4 regions of the Streptomyces sp. NPDC053069 genome follow, and region 1 is predicted to be linked to each of the others. Evidence: riboswitches for the same ligand, from Rfam matches in the RefSeq annotation. Region 1 holds a riboswitch; each other region holds the start of a gene.
What was found. A riboswitch is a leader RNA that binds a small molecule or an ion and turns the genes downstream of it on or off. The one in region 1 is predicted to bind cyclic di-AMP.

Region 1 (2,192 bases):
AAGTACGGCGGCACGCAGTACGCCGACAGCGCCGACCAGGCCAGCCGCTCGCAGCAGATAGCCGTCGCCGAGAAGATCCTGGCCGACCAGGGCACCAGGCCGTGGGCCACCTGCGCCGTGCTCTCCGGACTGACCTCCGACTCCGGTTCGGTCGATGTCGACACCGGCGTCGGCAACCCCGGCGACACCGGTGGGTCGGGTGACACCGGTGGCCCGGGTGACACCTCCGGCTCGGCCGGCAGCTCCGACTCGTCCGGTCTGCCGGATTCGTCCGCGTCCAACTCCGGGACCGGCTCCGGATCCGGTTCCGGTTCTCACTCGGGCACCGACTCGGGCGCCAACTCCGCCTCCGGTTCGGACTCCTCCGGTCCGGATTCCTCGGGCCCCGATTCCTCCGGCTCCCCCTCGGGTTCCGGCGCCTCGCCGTCTCCGCACCAGAGCCACCACGCCACGAAGACCCCGGACGCGACCGGCGGCCCCACCGGAACCGGCAACCCCAAGTCCGACAAGACCGACACGCCCGGCTCGTCCGGCAATGGCGACTCGCAGGGCGGCGACAGCTCGCCGACGGCAACCCCCGGTACCGACGAATCGGACAATTACCAGCAGCCCGCCGGTTCTTGGAGTCTGGTCGACACCGGCGCGCTCAGCAGTGGCGGACGTCACCGCGGTGACAGTGCGGACGAAAGCGTGACAAACGGTCAGAGCGCCCCCTCTTCCGGCCGTCATGCCGGCCGTGCGGCGGACACCTACACCGTGCGCGAGGGGGACACCCTCGCCTCCATCGCCGACTCCCTGGGCGTCGACGGCGGATGGCATGCGCTCTACGACGGGAACAAGGGCGTCATCGGCGCCGACCCGAACCACATCACCGCCGGTCAGACCCTGGAAGTCGGTTCCGAAAAGGGTGCAAAGTAGCGGCAGTTGACGCCCTGTTTCGCCGTTGATGTCCGATTCGGTGAAAGTGTGGGATGAGTCTCAGAAGCCCTGATCGTCTTTGAAATTCCCCCGATCACGTGTCTACGGTCAGGACCGCTCGTCACCACGAGCCCCGGCAGTCGCAACGCCGAATCCTGCCAGCGGTTGCCCGGGAACAGTCGTCGCGTCAAGCGCCGTGGGCAGGAGCGGGGGACCCAAGGTAAGTGCCGGTCCCGGCGGTTGACGCCGGCACCGGCTGGGGGTGAAGCCGCACCTCGCGCAAGCGAGCGTGCGGCCGGGCAACTCAACCGGCCCGAACCCGACAGCTCACCTCGCAGGCGTCGGTGAGGGGATCGATCCATGCTGTTCTCCGGCAAGGGCAAGCACCGTCGTCCGTCCAAGGCCGTCCGCGCCATCACGCTCGCCGGTGTCACCGGCGCCGCCGTCGCCGCCCCGCTGATGGCGGCCGGCAACGCCTCCGCCGCCACCGCCTCCGAGTGGGACGCGGTCGCCCAGTGCGAGTCGGGCGGCAACTGGTCCATCAACACCGGCAACGGCTTCTACGGCGGTCTGCAGTTCTCCGCCTCCACCTGGGCCGCGTACGGCGGCACCGCCTACGCCCCGCAGGCCAACCAGGCCACCAAGGCGCAGCAGATAGCCGTCGCCGAGAAGGTCCTCGCCGCGCAGGGCAAGGGCGCCTGGCCGGTCTGCGGCACGGGCCTGTCGAGCGCCGCCTACAACGGCTCCGCGCCCAGCACCACTTCGAACACCACCTCGTCGAAGACCACCGCGCCCAGCACCACCACGCGCTCCGACCAGCAGGCCGCCTCCCGCTCCGCCGAGCGCACGGCCCCGTCCGCGAGCAAGACCGTCACCACCCCGACCGGCAAGAAGGTCAAGAAGGGCGACGGCGAGTACAAGGTCGTCACGGGCGACACCCTCAGCACCATCGCCGAGAAGCACCACGTCGCCGGCGGCTGGCAGAAGCTGTTCAAGCTGAACAAGGACATCGTCGAGGACGCCAACCTCATCTACCCGGGCCAGCAGCTGCACCTGAAGTAAGCGACAGCGGCCTTCGGGTCCGCCCTCCGTCCCCACGGGCTCCCCGCCCCGGCGCGTGTTCCCCCGTACGCGCCGGGGCGGGGTCTTTTCTGCGCCCCGCCTTTTCCGTGCGCCGCTCGCCTTTTCTGTGTGCCCTCTGCATCCACCCTTTGTTCCGCACGTGAACAATGGGTACCGTCTGCGTGTCCTCCCCGTCCACGGGACGGTCGGTC
Region 2 (2,192 bases), on a different contig from region 1:
CGGCCGTCGACCAGGACGGCGTCGACGGGCTCACGCTCATCGAGCCGGGCTATCTGATGCCGCACCCGACCCTGCCCGCGGTACGGGTCGGCCGGCGCGACGACCTGTGGTGCGAGCCCATCAGCAAGGTGCTGTTGCGCCATGCCGAGCTGTCCGACGACGAGTTGGCGTCGGTCGCGCGCGCGGTGGTCGGCTCGCTGGCGACGGTCACCATGTCGGGGCCGGGAACCGTGGAGCTGCAGCCGTCCGGGGTGACCAAGGCGACCGGCCTCGCGCTGGCCGCCGAGCGGCTCGGGATCGCCGCGGAGGAGGCCCTGGCGTTCGGCGACATGCCCAACGACATCCCGATGTTCGACTGGGCCGGACACGGGGTCGCCATGGCCAACGCGCACCCCGAACTCAAGGCGGTGGCCGACGAGGTCACCCTGTCGAACGAGGACGACGGCATCGCCGTCGTCCTCGAAAGACTGTTTCCGACCGGCTGACCGGCACCGACCGACTGGCCGGCCCTTCAGTACGCGGCCGTCCGGCGCAGGCCCGGAGGATGCACGGCGGCCGCCCGGCACGCCCCCGTCCGTCAGGTGCGGGGGCGTGCCGGGCGGCCGGTGTCCGTCCCGCCTGCCGGCCGGCGGAGCTGTCAGTACGCGCCGAAGACGTTGTCGATCGACCCGTACCGCTTGGCCGCGTAGTTGCAGGCGGCGGTGATGTTCGCGACCGGGTCGTAGATGTTGAAGGAGGTTCCGGCCACGTGGTACGCGTTGAACGTCGGGTCGATGACCTGGAGCAGGCCCTTGGACGGGATGCCCTTGGCGGCGTTGGAGTCCCAGAGGTTGATGGCGTTGGGGTTGCCCGAGGACTCCCGCATGATGTTGCGGTAGATGCCGTTGTAGCTGCCCGGGATGCCCTTCTGGGCCATGATCGCGAGGGACTCGCGGATCCAGCCGTCAAGGGTGTTCGGGTAACCGGCGGGGGTGGTGGAGACCGTGGTGGCGGCCGGGGTCGCGGCGGAGGCGCTGGTCGCCCCGATGAGCGGCAGGGCGAGGACGGCGGCACCGGTACCGGCGGCGGCGAGGGCGCGGACGATGCGGTTGTTCCGGGTACGGCGGTGCTGAGCGGCAGCAGGCATGGGGAAGTTCCTCTCCGGCGCCTGCGAGGTGAGCTGTCGGGTTCGGGCGGGGAGGTGCCCGACCGTGCCCGGGAAGGCACGGCTTCACCCCTAGCCGTTCCGGTGCGACGTGTGCCGTCCGGCCCGGCGACTTACCTGGGTCCCCCGCTCCTGCCATACGGATGAGTCCGTGGATGGTTATGCGGGCGGTGGCAGGATTCGGCGTCCGCCCGACGGCCCGGAACGTATGCGAGAGCACATGTCGGAAACAAGTACCGGATTCACACAACGTCCTATTTGACCTTGATCTATGCCCTATGAGGCGCTTGATCCTTTGCGGTTGCCAACCCTCAACTCGCCAGTGGGCCAAGGGGAGAAGGCGGGGTCGACGGGGATGGGGTGCCGACGGGTGCTCGTGACCCAACTCACGAAATAGCAAAACGCTTCAAGTCGGACATGGGGGATTCAGGTGGGTCGACTGGATGGCGGAACCCGCGACCTGGCGCCCGTCGTTGTCCCGGGAGAGGAAGGTGCAGGCGTTACTCCGCTCGCCTCTCGTCTCGCGACAAAGCGGACAGATTCCCGTTAAGTCGATAAATATACGTTCATATCGCTTGATCAAAAGCATCCCGGTCATGACCCGATACCTCCCAGGCTGGACCGGTGGGCGCTATCGGTGATCGAAAGAGGACCGGATACGCTGACTTGAGTGATGGCAGCGACCTATCGACAAACCGTGTAATCGCCAGCAGACACCAGCAGACAGGAGACCCCTCGTGACCGTCGTCGGGCCGTTCGGGCTGAGCGTGCGGGACCAGGCTCTGGAAGCCGATGTCCAGGCCGGATTGACGGCTGTCGAGGAAGGCTTGCTCGAGGCCACCAAGAGCGAGGTCCCGTTCATCACGGAGGCCGCGCAGCACCTGGTACGGGCCGGCGGGAAGCGGTTCCGGCCGCTGCTCGTGATGCTCGCGGCCCAGTTCGGCGACCCCTACGCGCCGGGCATCGTGCCGTCGGCCGTGGTCGTGGAGCTGACCCACCTCGCCACGCTGTACCACGACGACGTCATGGACGAGGCGGCCGTACGGCG
Region 3 (2,192 bases), on a different contig from region 1:
TCGCCTTCTCGGCCTTCGTGCCGTCCGAACTGGGGGCCGTGGACCCGGTCGAGCCGGAGCCCGTCGAACCGGATCCGGACGACGAGGAGGAGGATGACGACGACGAGGACGGCGACGAAGCGGCTTGCTGCTGGGCTGCCTGCCGCTTCGCCAGCTCGGCCGCCTTGCGTGCCGCCTCCTGCTGCTTCTCCCGCTCGATGGCGGCCAGCCGCGCCTTCTCCTGGGCCGTCAGCTGTGACAGCAGCTTGCGCGCGGAGGCGAGTTTCTTCTGGACGGTCGCCTTGGCGGTCTTCAGGTCGTGCTGCGAGTCGGTCAGCGTCCGCAGGCTCTCCGCTGCCTCCCGCCGTTTCCTCATGGTCGCGGCCTGCTCGCCGATGTAGCCGTCGACCGCGCTCTTCTCCCGCGAGGTCAGCCGGTTCATCAGCTGGCTTTGGTCGAAGTAGTCCTGCGGGCTGTCCGCGAGCAGGAAGGTGGCCGTGTCGGGTGCGGCGGCGCCGGTGCGGTACTGGGCCGCGGCGAAGGAACCCAGCTCCTCCCGGGCCTTGTTGAGGCGTTCGGTACGCCGGGCGACGTCGTCGCGCAGGGCGTCGACGCGGCCCCGCTGCTTTCCTGTCCGCTCCTTGGCCGCGTTGTACTTCTCGGTCGCCGACTCCGCCTGGCGGTAGAGGTCGTCGACCTTCTTCTCGACCTCCTCCAGGCTCGGCTTGGCGTGATCGGTACCCGGGGTGGCCTCTGCGGTCTGCGAGAGCACGGCCATGGAGGTGAGGGCGGCGGTGGCGAGGGCGGGGGTGCGCAGGCCCGTCCCGATGGCCCCGCCGGGGCGCGTCTTGCGGTGCGACGCCAAGGGAGGCGACTCCTTCCAGTGAGCCGCCTACCGGGTTAGCTGTCGGGTTCGGGCGGCGGTTCGGAAGGGTTGCCCTACGGCCTCGTCCCGGGCGGGAGTCGGCCGATTCACCCCAGGATTCGGTGGGTCCCCGGCTCCGGGCGCCGTGCGGGCGCGCCGGACTCGGCGGAGGCCGCGCACGCGGCCTGACGGCAACCTAGCCAACCGGTGTGACTAGTGTGAAGGTTGGTGCGTGATATGTCCGATACATTTTCGTGATCCGGCGTCGGGATCACGTCCACGTCATCGGGTGATTCCGCAGCGTCAGGGCCGTGCCTCAGGATGTCCGCCGCTTCGCCGGTCGGCCATCTTGCCGGGACGGCGACCGGTTGTCGGTGGGGCGCCCTAGACTCGTAGAGCGATGAGCAGCCTCTTTGACGACAGCTTCCTGGCGGACCTCCAGCCCCCTCGCGGGCGCGAGGAGGAGCCCCCGCCGCCGCCCGAGGACGATCACGCTCCGGAGTCGATTCCGGACGATCTGTTCGGCGGGAAGTTCGACGTGCCGCCGGACCGGGACGCCTACTACCGCGACGGCGCCCCCCGCCCCGCGCTCGACGCGGCGGCCCTCCTGGAAGGGCTGAACGACAACCAGCGTGCCGCGGTCGTGCACGCCGGCTCGCCGCTGCTCATCGTCGCCGGCGCCGGCTCCGGCAAGACGCGTGTGCTCACCCACCGCATTGCCCACCTCCTCGCCGAGCGGCACGTGCACCCGGGCCAGATCCTCGCGATCACCTTCACCAACAAGGCCGCGGGCGAGATGAAGGAGCGCGTCGAGCAGCTCGTCGGCCCGCGCGCGCACGCGATGTGGGTGATGACCTTCCACAGCGCGTGCGTGCGCATCCTGCGCCGCGAGAGCAAGAAGCTCGGCTTCACGTCGTCGTTCTCGATCTACGACGCCGCGGACTCGAAGCGCCTGATGGCCCTGGTCTGCCGCGACCTGGACCTCGACCCCAAGCGCTTCCCGCCGAAGTCCTTCAGCGCCAAGATCAGCAACCTGAAGAACGAGCTGATCGACGAGGAGGACTTCGCCGCCCAGGCCACCGACGGCTTCGAGAAGACCCTCGCCCAGGCCTACGCCCTGTACCAGTCGCGGCTGCGCGAGGCGAACGCCCTCGACTTCGACGACCTGATCATGACGACGGTCAACCTGCTGCGTGCCTTCCCGGACGTGGCCGAGCACTACCGCCGCCGCTTCCGGCACGTCCTGGTCGACGAGTACCAGGACACCAACCACGCCCAGTACGCGCTGGTACGGGAGCTCGTCGGCACCGGGGAACACGATGAGGACACCCCGCCCGGCGAGTACGAC
Region 4 (2,192 bases), on a different contig from region 1:
AGGTCCGGGGCGAGTTCGACGGCCTGCGGGAGCTGGTCCTGCACGATCTGGTCGAGCAGCTTCCCGCGGACCGCGAGATTGGTGTATTTGAAGTCGCCCTCGGGCTGCCGGTCCGCGAGCAGTACCGCGAACCGGTCGGCCCAGCCGACGAATGCCCCGTCGGGGCCGGGGTCGCCGACGCCCTCGGTGAAGCTGTCCCCCACCGCCACGTACGACCCGATCACTGATGTGTTGTCACTCTTCGAATCGTCTGCCACGTCGGACCATGATTCACCTTTGGATGTGTCCTACGCGACCGTAGGCAGGGGTTGACGGCCGGTGAGATATGACACCCTTAAATGATTTGCCAACCCGGAACAGGGCGAACACGCCGAAGGACGGACAGCCTCAGACGACGGCGACGCCGTGCTCGCGGAGGTAGCCGACCGGGTCGATGTCGGAGCCGTAGTCGGGGGTGGTACGGATCTCGAAGTGCAGGTGCGGGCCGGTGACGTTGCCGGTGGCGCCCGACAGGCCGACCTGCCGGCCCTCGGTCACGGTCTGCCCGGGCGAGACGGAGAGCCGGGAGAGGTGGCCGTACTGCGCGTAGTGGCCGTCGTTCAGCCTGAGGACGACCTGGTTGCCGTACGCGCCGCCCCAGCCGGCGGAGACGACCGTCCCGGCGGCGACGGCCTTGACCGGGGTGCCGGTCGGTACGACGAAATCGACGCCCGTGTGGTAGCCGCTGGACCACATGCTGCCGGCCACGTGGTAACCGGTGCCGATGGTGGCGCCCGTGACCGGGAGGGTGAAGCCGGTGGAGGTGGCCGGCGTCGTGGCGGCGCCGGAGGTCCTGGGCGCCGGGGCCGCCTGGGGCGTGGAGCGGTGCGAGCCGCCGGACGACCGGCTCGGGGCCGCGGGCTCGGTGCGGGTGGGTGCGGCGTGCCTGCGGGTGGGTGCGGCCTGCCTGCCGAGCGCGAGCTCCAGGCCGGGGTGGATCAGCGACGGGTCGTCGCCGACGGCCTGCCGGTTGTCGGCGTAGAGGCGGTGCCAGCCGCCCGCCACGTGCTGCTCGTCGGCGATCACCGAAAGGCAGTCGCCGGTCTTCACCGTGTAGGTACGGACGCCGGAATCCGGCTGCGCGGCGGCCTTGTGCACCGGGGCCCGAAGGGACTGCACGGCCTGCGCGGAGACGGACTGCGCGGTGCCGGCGGCATGCGCCCCGGTGGTTCCGACGAGCGGGAGGGCCAGGGCGGCACCACCGGTTCCGGCGACGGCGATCGAGCGGGAAAGACGCGGGGTCTTGGGGCGTCGGTGCTTGCCCTTACCAGGCATGGCGCATTCCTCTCCGGCGCCTGCGAGGTGAGCTGTCGGGTTCGGGCTGGAGCTGCCCGGCCGTGCGCGCACGGTTTCACCCCGAGCCTGTCGCGGAGACCGGACAGGCAGTGGTACCTGATGGGTCCCCCGCTCCTGCCGAACACGGGTCAAGTGTGTGGGGCTCCGGGCGGCGGCAGGATTCGGCGTTCCGTCCGGATCGGTGGCGAACGTAAGCGGGTGGGACGCAGGGAAACAAGCAGTCGGTTTCCGCCGTTCGCCTTTCAGAAGATCGGATTCGGGAATTCGCCGTCACCCTCCGTGCATTTCCACCTGTTACGGCCCTTCAAATTCCCTCTTCACCGAGGAAATTACGTGGACATGACGCGGCACGCACCGTCACGAATATGACGCTCCTCACGCGCACCCGACCATGAGTCCGCATTTCACTCCGAGTTTGAATGAAGGCGCCAATTCGGGCAGAAGCATTAGATGCGGCACAGGCGGATAACCGTTGCATCCAGGTCACCTTTGAGGCCGGCGCGCAGCCCGTGGTGCAGCAGTACGGCACCGCGATGGACTTCGCCCGTTTCGCGACATTCGTACGACGCCGCCGGGTCGAGTCCGCGCAGGCGCAGCGCCGGCACGGGTTCGCCGTGGCTCTGCGCCTGGAGCCAGGCGAGGACCACCGTCTCCTCACCCAGGACGTACTGGACGGCGCTCAGTCCACCGGCCGGAGGTCGCAGCCGGTACAGGTCGCCCTGCTGGACGACCGGCCGGATCTCCTTGTAGAGATCGATCCACTGCCGGGCCTCGGCCAGTTCCTGATCGGTCCACTCGGTGAGGTCGCCGCCCACCCCGAGCACGCCCGCCATGGCGCTGACGAAACGGAACCGCAG

Region 2: linked by a shared signal. The riboswitch ahead of ACIGXP_RS33645 (transglycosylase SLT domain-containing protein) and the one ahead of ACIGXP_RS31370 (transglycosylase family protein) in region 1 are both predicted to bind cyclic di-AMP.
Region 3: linked by a shared signal. The riboswitch ahead of ACIGXP_RS03970 (NlpC/P60 family protein) and the one ahead of ACIGXP_RS31370 (transglycosylase family protein) in region 1 are both predicted to bind cyclic di-AMP.
Region 4: linked by a shared signal. The riboswitch ahead of ACIGXP_RS08745 (peptidoglycan DD-metalloendopeptidase family protein) and the one ahead of ACIGXP_RS31370 (transglycosylase family protein) in region 1 are both predicted to bind cyclic di-AMP.

Annotation. Positions count from the first base shown of each region.
Region 1 covers NZ_JBITZN010000016.1:92,961-95,152, reverse strand. Annotated here, with positions in the region: gene ACIGXP_RS31375 (transglycosylase family protein) at 1-918, shown strand, start outside; cyclic di-AMP (ydaO/yuaA leader) riboswitch at 1,101-1,274, shown strand; gene ACIGXP_RS31370 (transglycosylase family protein) at 1,279-1,980, shown strand.
Region 2 covers NZ_JBITZN010000018.1:155,689-157,880, forward strand. Annotated here, with positions in the region: gene ACIGXP_RS33640 (HAD family hydrolase) at 1-485, shown strand, start outside; gene ACIGXP_RS33645 (transglycosylase SLT domain-containing protein) at 638-1,126, opposite strand; cyclic di-AMP (ydaO/yuaA leader) riboswitch at 1,132-1,305, opposite strand; gene ACIGXP_RS33650 (polyprenyl synthetase family protein) at 1,882-2,192, shown strand, end outside.
Region 3 covers NZ_JBITZN010000002.1:74,056-76,247, forward strand. Annotated here, with positions in the region: gene ACIGXP_RS03970 (NlpC/P60 family protein) at 1-844, opposite strand, end outside; cyclic di-AMP (ydaO/yuaA leader) riboswitch at 852-1,022, opposite strand; gene pcrA (DNA helicase PcrA) at 1,245-2,192, shown strand, end outside.
Region 4 covers NZ_JBITZN010000003.1:373,978-376,169, forward strand. Annotated here, with positions in the region: gene ACIGXP_RS08740 (SGNH/GDSL hydrolase family protein) at 1-224, opposite strand, end outside; gene ACIGXP_RS08745 (peptidoglycan DD-metalloendopeptidase family protein) at 388-1,314, opposite strand; cyclic di-AMP (ydaO/yuaA leader) riboswitch at 1,319-1,474, opposite strand; gene ACIGXP_RS08750 (alpha-galactosidase) at 1,782-2,192, opposite strand, start outside.